Linked DNA regions of Rhodobium gokarnense. The protein of the gene in region 1 interacts with the protein of each later gene in a pairwise test. Links are inferred from orthologs where the notes say so. Each region holds a gene or a part of one and is shown on either strand. Other genes may lie near its edges.

Region 1 (8,831 bases):
CCACATCCGGCAAAACCGCTCGTCGTAGATCTTGGCGGCCTTGTCCCATTGCTGCATGAAGCGCCGGCGCCATTCCTTCAGGGTCTCGGCGTAGTGCAGGCGCAGGATCTCCACGTCGCTGACCTTGAAGCCGGAGCGCTCGATCACCGGAATGACCTCCGACAGCGCCGGGATGTAGCCGCCCGGGAAGATATATTTGCGGATCCAGGCATTGGTGTAGGACGGCCCGTCGAAGCGGCCGATGGAATGGAGCACGAAGACGCCGTCATCGGCGAGGAGATCGAAGCACTTGGCGAAATATTCCCGGTAGTGGTTGGTGCCCACATGTTCGAACATGCCGACCGAGACGATGCGGTCGAACGTTTCCGTCAGCTTGCGGTAGTCCTGCAGGCGGAAGTCGACATGGTCGGCGGCGCCGTGCTCCTCGGCGCGCCGGCGCGAGACCCGGTGCTGCTCCTCCGACAGGGTGACGCCGGTGACCTCTCCCTGGGCGATCTCGGCGAGATAGAGCCCGAGGCCGCCCCAGCCGGAGCCGATGTCGAGCACGCTGTTGCCGTGATCGAGGGCGAGCTTGGCCGCCAGCCGCCGCTTCTTGTCGAGCTGGGCCTCTTCCAGGCTGGTCTCGGGAGAGGAAAAATAGGCACAGGAATACTGCCAGTCCTCGTCGAGGAAGAGCTCATAGAGCCTGCCGTCGAGGTCATAGTGGTGGGCGACGTTCTCGCGCGCCTTGGTGAAGGTGTTCATCTGGCGCAGCCGCCGCGTGGCGTATTCCAGAGCGCCCTGCAGGCGGGCGAGCGTCGTCGGCCCGGCCTGTTGCATGTTCGACATGACGAGGGCGAGGAAGTCGTAGAGGGAGCCGACTTCCATCACCAGCGTGCCGTCCATATAGGCCTCGCCGATGCGCAGTTCCGGATTGAAGACGAAGGCCTTGTAGGCCGAAGGGTGGGTGAGGCGGATGCGGACAAGCTCGCCGGTGTTGTCCCCGAAGCGGTGGAGGGCGCCCGCCGCGTCGATCACTTCCAGTCGCCCGAACCGGACGACGTAGTCCAAGGCAGCCTTCACCAACCGGAACATGGGCCCCTCCGGTATCCAACGCATCATCTTTGAATCCCCGACATCACACACCCCGTCGCCGCTCCCGCAAGCGTCGCCGGGTCCACTGTAGTCGTTCTAGAACGTGTCACCTGGCAAAAATATAGGGCAAACCTGTATACAGCGGCAAGCCGGCTTCCGACGAAAGGCGGCCCCGAGGCGACGTCGAGGCGATGTCGCCGGGCAGCGGATGCGACGCTATCGGGTCGGGAAAAGGCGGTTTTCGCGGACGGTGCACGACCTCGGCGCCGGCAATGAAAAACGCCGCGCCGGAGGGCCGGCGCGGCGTTCGATTCCGGAACGGAAAGGGAAGAAAGGCTTAGTCCTCGCGGGCCTCTTCCTCGTCCGAAGCTGCCGGCTCTTCGGCCTCGGCAGCCTCGTCGGCGCCTTCCTCGTCCTCGTCCTCATCCTCGACGTCGAGCACGAAGCCCTCGTCGCGCTGGGTCAGGTCCTCGCCGCGGGCCTGGCGTTCGGCCTCGTCGGTGGAGCGGGCGACGTTCATGGTCACCGTGACCTCGACTTCCGGGTGCAGCGCGACAACCACTTCATGCATGCCGATGGTCTTGATCGGCTGGTTGAGGTCGACCTGGCTGCGCCCGATCGTAAAGCCGCCGGCATCGAGCACTTCGGCGACGTCGCGGGTCGACACCGAGCCGTAGAGCTGGCCGGTCTCGCCGGCCTGGCGAATGGCGACGAAGGTGAGGCCGTTGAGCTTTGCAGCGACCGCCTCGGCTTCCTGCTTGCGCTCAAGGTTGCGCGCCTCAAGCTGGGCGCGCTGCGCCTCGAAGCGCTTCTGGTTCGCCTCGGTGGCGCGCAGGGCCTTGCCCTGGGGCAGCAGGAAATTGCGGGCATAGCCCGGGCGGACCTTCACCGTGTCGCCCATCTGGCCGAGCTTGGCGATGCGTTCCAACAGGATGACTTGCATTGGGTTTCTCCTTGCCATCTGTCCCGCGCGGGAAACCGTTTCCCGTCGCGGTTAGAGGCGGGCGCCACCGGGCGCGCCGCCCCAAAGGGAGGTCGGACGATGACCGTCCGTCCTCTTTACTTGATCACGTAGGGCAGAAGCCCGAGGAAGCGGGCCCGCTTGATCGCCTTGGACAGCTCGCGCTGCTTGCGCGCGGAGACCGCGGTGATGCGGCTCGGCACGATCTTGCCGCGCTCAGAGACGTAGCGCTGCAGGAGCTTGATGTCCTTGTAGTCGATCTTCGGCGCATTGGCGCCGGAGAACGGGCAGGTCTTGCGGCGACGGAAGAACGGACGCCGGGTCGGAAGTTGTGCGATGTCAACCATGGTCTGTTCTCCTTACTGCTCGCCGCCGCGCGGGCCGCGATCATCGTCACGGCGCGGTCCGCGATCGTCGTCGCGGCGCGGCCGGTCGCCACGATCGCCTCGGTCCGGACGGTCGCCGCGCTCGGGACGGTCCCGGCGCCGGCGGTCGTCGCGGTCACGCTTCTGCATCATCGCCGAGGGGCCTTCCTCGAACTCTTCAACGCGCACGGTGAGATAGCGCAGGACGTCCTCGTTGAGGCGCATCTGGCGCTCCATCTCGGCGATGGCAGCGTGCGGCGCCTCGATGTTCATCATCGCGTAGTGCGCCTTGCGGTTCTTGTTGATGCGGTAGGCGAGATTGCGGATGCCCCAGTTCTCGACCTTCTTGATGCTGCCGCCATTCTCCTCGATCAGCGTCTTGTACTGGTCGACGAGCTGTTCGGCCTGCTGCCCGGAGATGTCCTGCCGGGCGAGGAACACATGTTCGTAAAGTGGCATGAAGCCGCCTTTCCTTTGCTGCGCAGCCCGGCGCCAAGCCCCTTCGAAGCCTCCAGGAAAGGCTCGATGGTCACCTTCGAGAGCGGGAACACGGGAAGCCGGATCGCTTGATCGATCCTGCCGGCATGACACCGGACCTTCCGTTCAGCCCCCGGCCGAGCGGCTGTTTGAAGCGTGAGCGATATACCCCAATGTTGAGGAAAAGCAAGGCGAAACTGTCGCGGATCGTCGTTTTCGCCGCCGCCGGCCTTGACAGCGCCGGATTGGGCCGTCACTTGACCTGCCAGAATTAACGACAAACAACGACACCGATAAACGGGCAGTCTCAGGAACCCCATGGCAGTTGCATTCACATTTCCCGGCCAGGGCAGCCAGGCCGTCGGCATGGGCAAGGCGCTGGCCGAGGCCTTTCCCGAAGCACGCGCGGTCTTTGAGGAAATCGACGAGGCGCTCGGCGAAAACCTCACCGACATCATGTGGAACGGTCCGGACGACCGGCTGACCCTGACGGCGAACGCCCAGCCGGCGCTGATGGCCGTCAGCCTCGCCGCGATGCGCGCGCTCGAAGCCCGCGGCGTCACCGTCGCCGGCAACGCGTCTTATGTTGCCGGCCATTCGCTCGGCGAATATTCCGCGCTCGCCGCCGCCGGCAGCCTCGGCATCGCCGACACCGCCCGCCTGCTGCGTATCCGCGGCCGGGCCATGCAGGACGCGGTGCCGGTCGGCGAGGGCGCCATGGCGGCCGTCCTCGGCCTCGACCTTGAGGTTCTGAAAGAGGTCGCCGAGCAGGCCTGCCAGGGCGAGGTCTGTTCCGTCGCCAACGACAATGCGCCGGGCCAGGTGGTTATCTCGGGCCGCAAGGCCGCGGTGGAGCGGGCCGCCGACATCGCCAAGGGCAAGGGCGCCAAGCGCGCCATGCTGCTGCCGGTGAGCGCGCCGTTCCATTGCCCGCTGATGGCCCCGGCCGCCGACGTGATGGCCGAGGCGCTCGCCGGCGTGGAGATCGCCGCGCCTGCCGTGCCGCTCGTCGCCAATGTCGTTGCCGGTCCGATCAGCGACCCGGCGGAGATCCGCACCCGGCTCGTCGACCAGGTCACCGGCTCGGTGCGCTGGCGCGAGTCGATCGGCTGGCTCGCCGACAACAGCGTCACCACCCTGGTCGAGATCGGCTCCGGCAAGGTCCTGACCGGCCTTGCCAAGCGCATCGCCAAGGGCGTCGAGGCGATCGCCGTCAACACGCCGGAAGACCTGGAAGCGCTCGCCGAAAAGCTGGCCTGACGCAACTATACTATAAAGAGGACGATCCGATGTTCGATCTGACGGGCAAATATGCATTGGTCACCGGCGCCACCGGTGGCATCGGCGGCGCCACCGCGCGCGCCCTCCATGCCCAGGGCGCGACCGTGGCGATCTCCGGCACCCGCGCCGAGCGGCTCGAGGGGCTCGCCCACGAGCTCGGCGAGCGGGTGCATGTGGTCGCCTGCGACCTTTCCGACCGCGCCGCGGTCGATGCCCTCGTTCCCAAGGCCGAGGACCTGATGGGCCGGCTCGACATCCTCGTCAACAATGCCGGCATCACCCGCGACAACCTTTTCATGCGGATGAAGGACGACGAGTGGGACCAGGTTCTGGAGGTCAACCTGACCGCCAGCTTCCGGCTCACCCGGGCCGCCATCAAGGGTATGATGAAGCGCCGCTACGGCCGCATCGTCGGCATCACCTCCGTCGTCGGCGTCACCGGCAATGCCGGCCAGGGCAACTACGCCGCGACCAAGGCGGGCCTCATCGGCATGTCGAAATCGCTCGCCCAGGAGGTCGCCAGCCGCGGCATTACCGTCAACACGATCGCCCCTGGCTTCATCGAAACGCCGATGACCGATGCGCTGAATGAAAAGCAGCGCGAAGCGATTCTGGGAGGCGTTCCCGCCGGCCGTCTCGGCAGCGGTGCCGACATCGCCTCCGCGGTGGTCTATCTGGCCAGCGACGAAGCCTCTTACGTGACCGGCCAGACACTTCATGTGAATGGCGGTATGGCCATGATTTAAAAGGAAAAACGCCTGCGACGCAAAGCCACTTCCGGAATGCTCCGGGTGGTCTTTCGGCGTCTGGTCAAGCATAGGAAAGTGTGTTACCAACCGCCACGTCAAATGACGGCGTTTTGGTCAGTGAGCGCCGAAAAGCAGCCGATCTGAAGGTCGAAAGCTTCCGGCTCCGATCAACGGATGATCCTCCAGGGAAACCAGGATCGTATTGCGCGCACGGGATTATCCCGTCGACCCAGGAACCGTGAAAGAGACTAGGGACTATTGAAATGAGCGAAATCGCTGAGCGGGTGAAGAAGATTGTCGTCGAGCACCTTGGTGTCGATGCCGAGAAGGTCACTGAGAATGCAAGCTTCATCGACGATCTCGGGGCCGACAGCCTGGATACGGTCGAGCTCGTGATGGCCTTCGAAGAGGAATTCGGCGTCGAAATTCCGGACGATGCCGCCGAGACCATCCTGACCGTCGGCGATGCCGTCAGCTTCCTGGAGAAGAACACCGCCTAAATACGCGGTTTTTCTCTCTCGGAATGGTTGTTGAAACAAGCTGTCGGTAGTTCGTATGAGGCGAGTCGTCGTCACCGGAATCGGAATGGTCACGCCGCTTGGCTGTGGCGTGGATGTCACCTGGGACCGCATTTTGGCCGGCAAGAGCGGCGCCGTGCGGGTCGAGCATTTCGAGGTGTCGGATCTGCCTTGCCAGGTGGCCTGTCTCGTGCCCCGTGGCGACGGATCCGACGGTACGTTCAACCCGGACGACTGGATGGAGCCGAAGGAACAGCGCAAGGTCGATGATTTCATCGTCTATGCGATGGCGGCGGCGGATCAGGCAATCGCGGACTCCGGCTGGTCGCCGAAGGCCTATGAGGACCAGATCCGCACCGGCGTCCTGATCGGCTCCGGCATCGGCGGCCTCAAGGGCATCGAGGACGGCGCCTTCACGGTTCGCGATCGCGGCCCGCGTCGGCTGTCGCCGTTCTTCATTCCCGGCCGGCTGATCAACCTAGCCTCGGGCTACGTCTCCATCCGCCATCAGTTGAAGGGCCCGAACCACGCCGTGGTGACGGCCTGCTCGACGGGCGCGCACGCCATCGGCGATGCGTCCCGGCTGATCGGCCTCGGCGATGCCGAGGTGATGGTGGCGGGCGGCACGGAATCCCCGGTCTGCCGGCTTGCGATGGCGGGCTTTTCGTCCTGCCGGGCGCTGACCACCGGCTTCAACGACCGGCCGCTGGAGGCCTCCCGGCCCTATGACCGGGACCGCGACGGTTTCGTCATGGGCGAGGGCGCCGGCGTCGTCGTGCTTGAGGAATACGAGCACGCCAAGGCACGCGGCGCCAAGATCTACGGCGAGATCATCGGCTACGGCATGTCGGGCGACGCCTACCACATCACGGCGCCGGCCGAGGACGGCGACGGCGCCTATCGCTGCATGAAGGCGGCGATCGAGCGCGCCGGCGTGACGCCGCACGACATCGACTACGTCAACGCCCACGGCACCTCCACGCCGCTCGGTGACGAGATCGAGCTCGGCGCAATCCACCGCCTGGTCGGCGACGCCGCGGACGGCATCACCATGACGTCGACGAAGTCGGCGACCGGCCACCTGCTCGGCGCCGCCGGCGCGGTCGAGGCGATCTTCTCGCTGCTGGCCATGCGCGACAGCGTCGTGCCGCCGACCATCAACCTGGAGAACCCGTCGGTCGAGACCAAGATCGATCTCGTTCCCAAGGTCAAGAAGTCGATGAATGTCGACGTCGCCCTGTCAAATTCCTTCGGTTTCGGCGGCACCAACGCCTCGCTGATCTTCAGGAAGGTCGCGTGAGGGGCGGCGGCGCGACCCGGCATTCGCCCTTTTGCCATATTCGTTCCGGAGTCTTTTTCGCGTGACCGGCTGAACGCCGCGCGGCCGGACAAGGCCGGCGCCAAGGAGGATCCTGCAGGCCATGTCTGACAATCCGGAAACCGGCCATCGCCTCAATCCGCGGAGCCCGCGCGAGGCGATCCAGCCCGAGCCGGCCCCGCCGCCGCCGGGCCGCTCCCGCCACGTCCGCAATCCGGTGGTCATGCTCCTCAACCTGGTGATGACCATCCTCGTCGTCGGCATCGTCATCGGCGGCGCCTTCCTCTACTGGGGCAAGCTGCAGTTCGACGAGCCGGGACCGCTCACCCAGGACAAGACCATCATCGTGCCCCAGGGCGCGACGCTCGATTCCATCACCGGGTCGCTGGAGCGCCAGGGCGTGATCTCCGAAGGCTGGGTGTTCTCCACCGGCGTGCGCATCTACAAGAATGCGGCGAAGCTGAAGGCGGGCGAGTATCTGTTCAAGGCCCGCTCCAGCATGCAGGACGTGATGAACACCATGGTGGAGGGCAAGGCCATCCTCCACGGCGTCACCATTCCCGAAGGCTTCACCAGCGAGCAGGTCGTCGCCCGGCTGAATGCCAACGACATCCTGATCGGCGACCTGACGGCGATCCCGCCGGAGGGCTCGCTCCTGCCGGACACCTACAAGTTCAACCGCGGCACGACGCGCCAGCAGGTCCTCGATCGCATGAAGAATGCACATGATCGGGCGCTCGACGAGATCTGGAACCGGCGCGCGGACGACCTGCCGATCGAGACGCCGGAGGAACTCGTCATCCTCGCCTCGATCGTGGAAAAGGAGACCGGCCGCGCCGACGAGCGCAGCCGGGTCGCCGGCGTCTTCATCAACCGGCTGAAGCGCGGCATGCGCCTGGAATCCGATCCGACGATCCTCTACGGCCTGCATGGCGGCTCGGCCTGGCAGGAATCGCGGACCATCCTGCGCAGCGAACTCAACAAGCCGAACGCCTACAACACCTACCAGATCAACGGCCTGCCGCCGGGTCCGATCGCCAATCCGGGCCGCGCCGCCATGGAGGCCGTCGCCAATCCCTCGCGCACCGACGAGATCTTCTTCGTTGCCGACGGCACCGGCGGCCACCAGTTCTCTTCGACGCTTGAGCAGCACAACCGCAATGTCGCGCGCTGGCGCGAGGTTGAGAAGAAGCGCCGCGAGGAGGCCGAAAAGGCCGCCGCGGAAAAGGCGGCGGAAGACGCGGCGGGCGAGGCAACGGACGGCACCGGAAACGGTGAGGCACCGGCCGCCAACTGACGCGCATCGCGGCGCCCTTGCGATGCGCCGCCGATACCGTCCCAACAGGAGGGCGGCGAAGGCCGCAACACCCCATGGCGCTTGCCAGCATGACCGGGTTTTCCCGGGTCGACGGAACCCATGCCGATGCCCGCTGGACGTGGGAGCTGCGCTCGGTCAACGGCAAGGGCCTCGACGTGCGCCTGCGCGTTCCGCACGGCCGGGAAAGCGTCGATCCCGTGGTTCGGGCGCTGGCGCGTGAGCACCTGACCCGCGGCAACCTCAACGCCACCCTCTCCATCACCCACGACCTGCCACGCACCACCATCCAGCTCAATGAAGAGGTGCTGGACGACGTGCTGGCGATCGCGGCAAAGGTCGCCGAACGCATCGACGCGACGGCGCCGAGCGTCGACGGTCTGCTGGCTCTTCGCGGCGTGCTGGAATTCACCGAAAACGAGGAAACGGACGAGCAGCGGGCGGCGTTCGACGCCGCGCTCGTCGCCGGCTTCGAACGGGCGCTGACCGACCTGGTCGCGGCCCGCGCCGACGAGGGCCGGGCCCTTGCCGAGATCGCCGGGCGCCAGATCGACGAGATCGAGCGGCTGACGGCGGCGGCCGAGGCCTGCCCGGAGCGTAGCGTGGAGGCGATCCGCAAGCGCATCGCCGAACAGATCGCCGTGCTGACCGAGGCCTCCGGAGACCTCGATCCCCAGCGGCTGCACCAGGAGGCGGTGTTCATCGCCAACAAGGCCGACATCCGCGAGGAGCTTGACCGGCTGACGGCCCATGTGGCCGCCGCCCGTTCCCTG
Region 2 (8,723 bases), on another replicon or contig:
CTGTCGGAGCCGCGCGATGCCATCGAGGAAATCGTCGAGCCGTTCCTGATCCAGAAGGGTTTCGTCCAGCGCACCCCCCGCGGGCGCATCCTCACCCCGCACGCCTTCAAGCATCTCGGCCTTGCGGCGCCCCCGCCGATCGCCGCGCAGATGGGACTTTTCACGGAAGACGAGTAGGCTTTTCGGTCCTTGCTGGAAGCAACCTTTCCGCGAGGCTGGCGTTTCTTCCCCGTCCTCAGGCAGAATGGGCTGCCGGCACGATACGAGGCGAGGACACCAAGACCTGACCGATTTCGATGCGCGGCTTGCCGCAGTGCCGGTCCTGGCGCAGCGGCCGGACCGCATAGACGCCCGCACCTACAATCTGTGGCGCCGCGCCCGCGGCCGCTGGGGCACGCCGCTGCGACTGCACTTTGCGGACCTGAAGGAAATGGAGCTGGTGCTTGCGGATAGCTACTGGGTCTGCGTCGATGCCAGCAAGAACGACGTGCCGGTGATCGCCTGGGTCGAGCTTGAAGACGAAAACCGCAGCGCCCTCCACACCGACGTTGCCTGCAAGCTCAACTACTATCACTTCGCCGCCTCGGCGCTGCGCGGACGGTGTTTGAGGCTGATGGAGGAAGCGCTCGGCGCGCGGCTGCGCGGGCGGTAAGGTGTTGCCGGCGTCGTCGCCGGCTCGATGATTTATGAATACTATGGTTTCCGACAGAGAATACTACTATATTATTGTTCGTGATTCCATATTATACATTGAATTCTTACAATTTTAATTGCTTTCGAAGGTTTGCTTAACCAGTCATTTACGCCTTTCTCGTGAAACTCGCGCCCGGGCACAACCGTCCAGCAACAATCAGAATGGGCTGGCCGCGAGCGAGGAGTCAGGTCTTGAAGCGCAACGACAAGGTGCATCTCTCAGGCGTGGAGAGAACCTTCCCGGAGAACGACATCATCGTGTCGAAGACCGACCTGAAGGGCAACCTGACCTACGCCAACAAGATATTCATCGATATTTCCGGCTACACGGAAAAGGAACTCATCGGCCAGCCGCACTCGATCCTGCGCAATCCGCAGATGCCGCGGGTGATGTTCAAGGTGCTGTGGTGCATGCTGCAGTCGGGCAGCGAGATCTTCGCCTATGTGGTGAACCGCTGCAAGAACGGCGACCACTACTGGGTCTATGCCCATGCCACGCCGAGCTTCGACATGAAGGGCAACATCATCGGCTACCACTCCAACCGGCGGGTGCCGGACCGGCGCATCCTGGAAGAGCACATCATCCCGCTCTACGCCAAGCTGCGCGAAGAGGAGCACCGGCACGCCTCGGCCAAGGACGGCCTGACGGCGTCGACCAAGATGCTGGAATCCATGCTCGACGACCTCGGCATGGACTATGACGAATTTATCGCAACCGTCGGCAAGGAGCGGCACGGGTCCCGGCCGTCGGGACGCCGGCGCCAGGGCTATGACAAGGAAACGGAACGGTGCGTGTGGGCATGAGAAAATCTTCCCTGAGACGAGCGACGGAAGTCTGCAAGGCGGTCGCCAATGGCGACTTCGAGGCCCGGATCCTGAACATCACGGAAAAGGGCGACATGGGAGAGCTGATGCACGCCATCAATCTCCTCATCGACCGGACCGACGCTTATTTGCGCGAGTCCAAGGCCTGCCTCGACTACGTCAACAAGAACCAGCACTTCCGCCTGATCGCGGAGCGCGGCATGGTCGGCGCCTTCGCCGGGGCGGCGCGCAGCATCAACACGGCGATGGCCGGCATCAAGCAGCGCCACGACTCGTTCTGCGATCTCGCCGGCAAGTTCGAGACCCAGCTCCAGGGCATCGTCCAGTCGGTCTCGGCAGCGGTCGAGGATCTGAACGGTGCGGCGGCGAACGTTACCGATTCGGCCAACAGCGCCAATCAGCAGTCGCTGACCGCGGCGGCCGGCGCCGAGCAGGCCTCGGCCAATATGCAGAACGTCGCTGCCTCCACGGAACAACTGACCAGCTCGATCACCGAGATCAACCGGCAGATGGTGCTGTCGGCTGAGGTCGCCAACGGCGCGGTCGCCAAGTCGGCGGCGATGGACGCGGAAATCCGCGGCCTGTCGGGCGCCTCCCAGACCATCGGCGAGGTGGTCAGCCTGATCAACGACATCGCCGCGCAGACCAACCTCCTTGCCCTCAACGCCACCATCGAGGCGGCGCGGGCCGGCGAGGCAGGCAGGGGCTTTGCCATCGTTGCCCAGGAGGTCAAGGCGCTGGCCGGCCAGACGGCGACCGCGACTGAGGAGATCTCGGTGCAGGTCAACAGCCTGCAGGCCGCGACCACCCAGGCCGTGAAGGCCAACGAGGAAATCAATTCGGCCATCAACAAGGTCAGCGAGACCTCCACGGCGGTGGCCTCCGCGGTCGAGGAGCAGAGCGCGGCGACCGGCGAGATCAGCCACAACATCGCCGAGGCGGCGAGCGGAACGCGGGATGTGACGACGAGTATCACCAACGTCCAGGAGGTGGCCCAAGTCACTGCACAGGCAGCGGAAAAGGTGATGACGTCGGCCCGCCAGCTCGCCGATCAGCAGAAGTCGCTGGACGATCTGCGCGGCGAAATGGGCGAATTCCTCGCCGTCGTCACAAAGGTGGGGTAAAGGGGAGGGCGGTTGGCTTCTTTCGAGCCGCCGACCGCCGTTCACAAACCCTCGACCTTCGACGACCTTTCACATGGATGACATTGCGCTTGCCGGCCGCATCGAGGCCGGCCATCACCTTTTGCAGGTCCGCGTCTACTACGAGGACACGGACTTTTCCGGCATCGTCTATCACGCCAACTACCTGAAATTCCTGGAGCGCGGGCGGACCGATTTCCTGCGCCTTTGCGGTATTCACCACAACGAGCTTGCCGCCGGCCACGGCGGTGAGGCGCTGCATTTCGTTGTCCGGCACATGGAGATCGATTTCCATGCCTCGGCCCGGATCGACGACGTCCTGACCGTGGAGACGCGATTCCGCGAATTGCGGGGCGCGCGGATGGTTCTGGACCAGGTGGTGCGCCGCGGGGAGACGGTCCTGATCGGCGCGGCGGTCACCGCCGCCGTCATCAATGCCGCCGGCCGGCCGCGCCGCCTGCCGCCGCAAATGCGCGAAAAACTGGGCGTCGTCGCGGGCTGACCGGTGCGCGTCGGCGCGGAAACTTTTCCGGCTCCACTTTCGTTAATGCTCTATTAACCTTGCCGAAGTCTTGCTGGTGCGGGGCATAAGCGGGTAGACCTTGCGAGCGGCAAACGTTCCAAGTTTTGACATGTTTGGCGATCAGACAGGCGAATACGCGGCCGGTGACGGTTTTGCGCGGAAGTCTCGTCTGGTGACGCCGGGCGACCACTATCGAGACGGACAAGAGGTCTTTTTTACATGAACCCGGTGGATTTGGCCCAGTCGGCCCTGGAGGCCCCGGTCGGCGAGTTGTCGCTGCTGACCCTGTTCCTTGACGCCCATATCGTCGTCAAGTTCGTCATGATCGGACTTCTGCTGGCATCGATCTGGTGCTGGGCGATCATCATCGACAAGTCGATCCTTTTTGCGCGCACCCGCTCGCAGATGAACCGGTTCGAGAAGATCTTCTGGTCTGGGCAGTCGCTGGAGGAGCTCTACCGCTCGCTCTCCGGGCGCGGTAACCACGCGCTGGCGGCGCTGTTCGTCGCCGCCATGCGGGAGTGGAAGCGCAGCCATGAGAAGGGGCGGGCGGCGCTCGGCTCGCTCAACATCCGCATCGACAAGGTGCTCGACGTGACGATCGCGCGCGAGGTGGAGCGGCTGGAGAACCGGCTCCTGTTCCTGGCCACCGTCGGCGCGGCGGCGCCGTTCATCGGCCTGTTCGGCACGGTCTGGGGCATCATGACCGCGTTCCAGGCGATCGCGGCCTCCAAGAACACCAATCTGGCGGTGGTGGCGCCGGGCATCGCCGAGGCGCTGTTCGCCACCGCGCTCGGCCTCTTTGCCGCGATCCCGGCGGTGATCGCCTACAACAAGTTCGCCAACGACGTCGGCAAGCTGAGCGGCCGCATGGAAGGCTTTGCGGACGAGTTCTCCGCGATCCTGTCGCGCCAGATCGACGAGCGCCTGTGAGCGCCGTCCGCGCCGCCGGCCGCCAAGAGCACCTGTCATTTTCGTGGGGACTAACGATGACCGATTGCAGATCCCTCTACGTGCGCCCGCCGGCCCCTGCCGGGGCTGAGGCATAGGCATGGGTGCCGGGGTCAAGCCCGCCTACAAGGGCGGTCGCAGGCGCGGGCGCCGGAAGGTGCACCATGCGCCGATGAGCGAGATCAACGTGACGCCGTTCGTCGACGTCATGCTGGTGCTTTTGATCATCTTCATGGTGGCGGCGCCGCTCCTTACCGTGGGCGTTCCCATCGACCTGCCGGAGACCCGCGCCAAGCCGATGGAGGGCGACACCGAGCCGATCACCATCTCGATCCGCAACTCCGGCCAGGTCTTCATCCAGGACACCGAGATCGATCCGGACGAGATCGTCGCCAAGCTGCAGGCGATCGCCAAGACCGGTTACGACGAGCGCATCTATGTGCGCGGCGACCGGGACGCGGACTACGGCGTCATCATGCAGATCATGGGGCGCATCAGCGCCGCCGGCTACAAGCGGATCGGGCTGGTGACGCTGGAGGAACAGGGAGGCTGATCACGTGCGTGTCGGGCTCGTCACCTCGGCAGTCGTCCATGTCGGCCTGATCCTGTGGGGCACGCTCGCCCTGCCGGATGCGACGCCGTTCGAGGTAACGGCCGTGGAATCGCTGCCCGTCGACCTGGTGCCGATCTCCGAACTGACGGACCTGCAGCGCGGCGACCGGACCGCCAAGGAAATCCGCGAGGTGCCCTCGGAGGCCGAGGTCGAACCGACGCCGGAGCCTGAACCGGAACCACAGCCCGAGCCGCCCGGCGTCCAGCCGACGCCGCAACCGACACCGCCGACGCCGGAGCCGACCCCGCAGCAGGCAACGCCGGAGCCGGCCGCACCGGAACCGGCGCCCGAGCCGGAGCCTGCGCCGCCCGAACCGGAACCCGAGCCCGCGCAGGAGAGTGCGCCGGAGCCCGAACCCGTGCCGGAGCCCGAGCCGCAGCCGCAGGAGCAGGCCGAAGCGCCGTCGGAGATCCCGGACACCGTGCGGCCGCGCTCCAAGCCGACGCCGCCGAAGCGGACAGAGACCGCGCAGAACAAGGACAAGCGGAACGACCAGGTGGCGGCCCTTCTCAACAAGGTCCAGCCGGCCGGCGGCGGCTCGCAGCGCAACAACCAGCCGGCCTCGCTCGGCGCCCGGCGCGGCAACGACAATGCTCGCATGACGCAATCGGAGCTCGATTCGCTGCGCGGCCAGATCGGCCGCTGCTGGAGCCCGCCGATCGGCGCGGCCGAGGCCGAGGGGCTGCTGGTCAAGGTGAAGATGCAACTGAACCGGGACGGCACGGTCGCGGCGCCGCCCAAGGTGGTCAATTCCGGGTCGAGCCCGTTCTTCCGGGCCGCTGCCAGTGCGGCGACGCGCGCGGTCCTGCGCTGCCAGCCCTACCAGTTGCCGGCCGACAAATACGATGCCTGGGAAGAGGTCATCGTCAATTTCGATCCGCGCGAGATGCTCGGCGGGTGAGTTCCGGCGGCAAGGCACGATCCGCAGCGACGGCGGCCATCGTTTCGTCATGGGGATCGGCCAACTGTGCGCTGGAAAGTTGTCACGCGATAAGGCAGAAGCGTTGACGAGACGGAACACGAAGGGGAACCACGGGATGGTCGATATCGTTGTGTCGCGGACCAAACGGGGCTGGGAGCAGACAATGCGGTCGTCACTGTCAAGGATCGCGACACTCGTCCGCGCGACGGTCGCTGCATGCGTGCTGACGGCGGCCGGTGCGCTGCCGGCCTCGGCGCTGATCGAGATCGACATCACCCAGGGCGTGATCGAGCCGTTGCCGATCGCGCTGCCGGATTTCGTCGGCTCCGGTGCGTCGGCAGAGATCGGCCGCAACATCACCAATGTGATCAGCAATGATCTGAAGAATTCGGGCCTGTTCAAACCGCTCGACCCGGCCTCCTTCATCCAGAAGAACCCGGATGTCGGCCAGCCGCCGCGCTTCGGCGACTGGCGCGTGATCGACGCCCAGGCGCTCGTCGTCGGCGCCGTCACCCAGCAGCCCGACGGGCGGCTGAAGGTCGAATTCCGGCTCTGGGACGTGTTTGCCGGCGAGCAGATGACCGGCCAGCAATATTTCACCTCGCCGGACAACTGGCGCCGCATCGCCCATATCGTCGCCGATGCGATCTACGAGCGACTGACCGGCGAGAAGGGCTATTTCGACACCCGCATCGTCTTTGTCGACGAAAGCGGGCCGAAGACCAAGCGCGTCAAGCGGCTGGCGATCATGGACCAGGACGGCGCACGCATGCGTTACCTGACGCAAGGCCGCGACCTGGTGCTGACGCCGCGCTTCAGCCCGTCGAACCAGGTCGTCACCTACATGTCCTATGCCGACGGCCAGCCGCGGGTCTATCTGCTCGACATCGAGACCGGCCGGCGCGAACTGGTCGGCAACTTCCCGGGCATGACCTTTGCGCCGCGCTTCTCGCCGGACGGCAACCGGGTGGTGATGAGCCTGCAGTCGGACGGCAACGCCAACATCTATTCGCTGGATCTGAGGACCCGCCAGACGACGCGTCTGACCTCCTCGCCCTCGATCGACACCAGCCCGAGCTATTCGCCGGACGGGCGCCAGATTGTCTTTGAATCCGACCGCGGCGGGCGCCAGAAGCTCTATGTCATGGGCGCCAATGGCGGCGGCGCGCGGCTCATCAGCAACGGCAGCGGTTCCTATTCGACGCCGGTGTGGTCGCCGCGCGGCGATCTCATCGCCTTCACCAAGCAGGTCGGCGGCAAGTTCCAGATCGGCGTCATGCGGACCGACGGCAGCGGCGAGCGCATCCTGACGGAAGGCTTCCACAATGAGGGGCCGACCTGGGCGCCGAACGGCCGGGTGCTGATGTTCTTCCGCGAGACGCCGGGCGCCAATGGCGGGCCGAAGCTGTGGGCCATCGACCTGACGGGCCGGCACGAGCGGCAGATCGGAACGCCGTCCTTCGCCTCCGACCCGGCCTGGTCGCCGCCGCTCCCGTAAAGGGCTGGCCGGCCGAACGGTGTGGCTAACCGATTGAATTGATGCCGGGGACTGTTGCCGCAGGAACACAGTTGGCCACAACGTTGTTTCGGCGAAGGGTTTTGCGCCGCCCAGGCGGCGTTCATCACCGATTTGGCGCAATGCGGACATAGTCTTGACCGCATTCATTGCCATCAGACAGCGGAATTCGGCGGCTGGGGGCCTCCTTGCGCCGGAATTGTTCTGGAAACCGCCGCAACGAAGTGTTTACCATTCTGGAAAACCGCGGCTTAACCATCGCACTGGTAACCCTGATCATTACTGGGTGGGACTTTTTGGGAGTGATCGCATGCTGAGTAACGCGCGTTTTGCAGGTGCAATGCGACTGTTCGCAGTGGCCGTCGTGGCTCTGACCGTCGCGGCCTGCGCGAACAAACCGGAATCGAATATCAACGGGGTTGCTCCGGGCAGCCCGCAAGACTTCGTCGTCAATGTCGGCGACCGTGTGCTGTTCGACGTCGACTCTTCGTCGCTCGACGCCTCGGCCCGCTCGACGCTGGACGGCCAGGCCCGCTGGCTGGCGCAGTACTCGCAGTACTCGCTGACCATCGAGGGCCATGCCGACGAACGCGGCACCCGCGAATACAACCTGGCGCTCGGCGCAAGGCGCGCGTCTGCCGTGCGCGACTATCTCGCCAGCCAGGGCGTCTCGCCGGGACGGCTGCGCACGATTTCCTACGGCAAGGAACGGCCCGTCGCCGTCTGTTCGGCCGAATCCTGCTGGTCGCAGAACCGCCGTGCGGTCTCCGTCGTCAGCGGCGCCGGAAGCTGACGCCAACGCCACGTTCCGCCCCTATCCGACGGCGACGCCGGGGCCCCGACAACGGGCTCCGGCGTCGTTTCGATTTGGGGTACCGCGGCACTTCGGACGTTGGCGCCGCGCGATTGCGGTCGGACTGGCGGGCGGCCTTGAAAAGGCACGCCCCTTTTTTCGTGAATCCCTTTATAGTGCGGCTACAGCCGATGCCGGAGCGGCGGCCCTGACCGGGGCCGTCAAACTTTGGCCGGTTTCGCGCGTTTATTTGCGGCCTGCCGTCCGCGGTCTTTTCGAAAGGTCGGGCGCGTTGCCCGATAGACGCCGGTTTTCATTTTCCGGACGGTGCAACGACGAGGCAAGGACACCATGATCACCAGCGGCATCCGACACCGCATTCTGCCGGTCGCCCTTTCCGCGGCGGTGCTGGCGACGATCGGGCTTTCCGACACCGGCGTTGCCGCCAGCGAGCTCAAATCGCCGATCATCCTCGCCCAGGGCGGGTTCTTCGGGTCGTCGAGCCGCGAAAACGCCTCGCAGTCGCTGCGCATGAGCCAGCTCGAGGAGCAGATCCGCAAGCTGACCGGCCAGGTCGAGGACCTCAGCTACCAGGTCCGTACGCTGACGGACCAGCTCCAGCGGATGCAGGAAGACAACGAATTCCGCTTCCAGCAGCTTGAGAATCCGGGCGGCACCGGCCGGCGTTCCCAGGCGACGCAGCCGCAGCCGCAGCGGAACACGGCGAACAACAGCCAGTTCTCCA

Evidence for each region.
Region 2: the proteins of M2319_RS17460 (region 1) and ybgC interact in binary tests that used the Escherichia coli proteins (3 or more experiments, as listed by UniProt). The link is inferred for Rhodobium gokarnense from one-to-one orthologs.

What each region holds. Positions count from the first base shown.
Region 1 is NZ_JAOQNS010000011.1:28,280-37,110, forward strand. What follows is about bases 3,961-6,788. They hold M2319_RS17460 (acyl carrier protein), read left to right. Parts: upstream 3,961-5,170; coding sequence 5,171-5,407; downstream 5,408-6,788. Other genes in these bases: fabD (ACP S-malonyltransferase), read left to right, coding at 3,961-4,137; fabG (3-oxoacyl-[acyl-carrier-protein] reductase), read left to right, coding at 4,167-4,904; fabF (beta-ketoacyl-ACP synthase II), read left to right, coding at 5,463-6,725. In the rest of the region: M2319_RS17430 (SAM-dependent methyltransferase), read right to left, coding at 1-1,074; rplI (50S ribosomal protein L9), read right to left, coding at 1,412-2,017; rpsR (30S ribosomal protein S18), read right to left, coding at 2,134-2,382; rpsF (30S ribosomal protein S6), read right to left, coding at 2,395-2,859; more of fabD, read left to right, coding at 3,196-3,960; endolytic transglycosylase MltG, read left to right, coding at 6,847-8,040; M2319_RS17475 (YicC/YloC family endoribonuclease), read left to right, coding at 8,115-8,831. UniProt on the Escherichia coli protein: Carrier of the growing fatty acid chain in fatty acid biosynthesis.
Region 2 is NZ_JAOQNS010000001.1:537,411-546,133, forward strand. What follows is about bases 1,719-4,438. They hold ybgC (tol-pal system-associated acyl-CoA thioesterase), read left to right. Parts: upstream 1,719-2,715; coding sequence 2,716-3,162; downstream 3,163-4,438. Other genes in these bases: M2319_RS02530 (methyl-accepting chemotaxis protein), read left to right, coding at 1,719-2,642; tolQ (protein TolQ), read left to right, coding at 3,403-4,116; tolR (protein TolR), read left to right, coding at 4,235-4,438. Outside these bases: Holliday junction branch migration DNA helicase RuvB, read left to right, coding at 1-177; M2319_RS02520 (hypothetical protein), read left to right, coding at 314-652; M2319_RS02525 (PAS domain-containing protein), read left to right, coding at 856-1,497; more of M2319_RS02530, read left to right, coding at 1,494-1,718; more of tolR, read left to right, coding at 4,439-4,687; M2319_RS02550 (cell envelope integrity protein TolA), read left to right, coding at 4,692-5,648; Tol-Pal system beta propeller repeat protein TolB, read left to right, coding at 5,833-7,167; peptidoglycan-associated lipoprotein Pal, read left to right, coding at 7,496-7,978; tol-pal system protein YbgF, read left to right, coding at 8,330-8,723.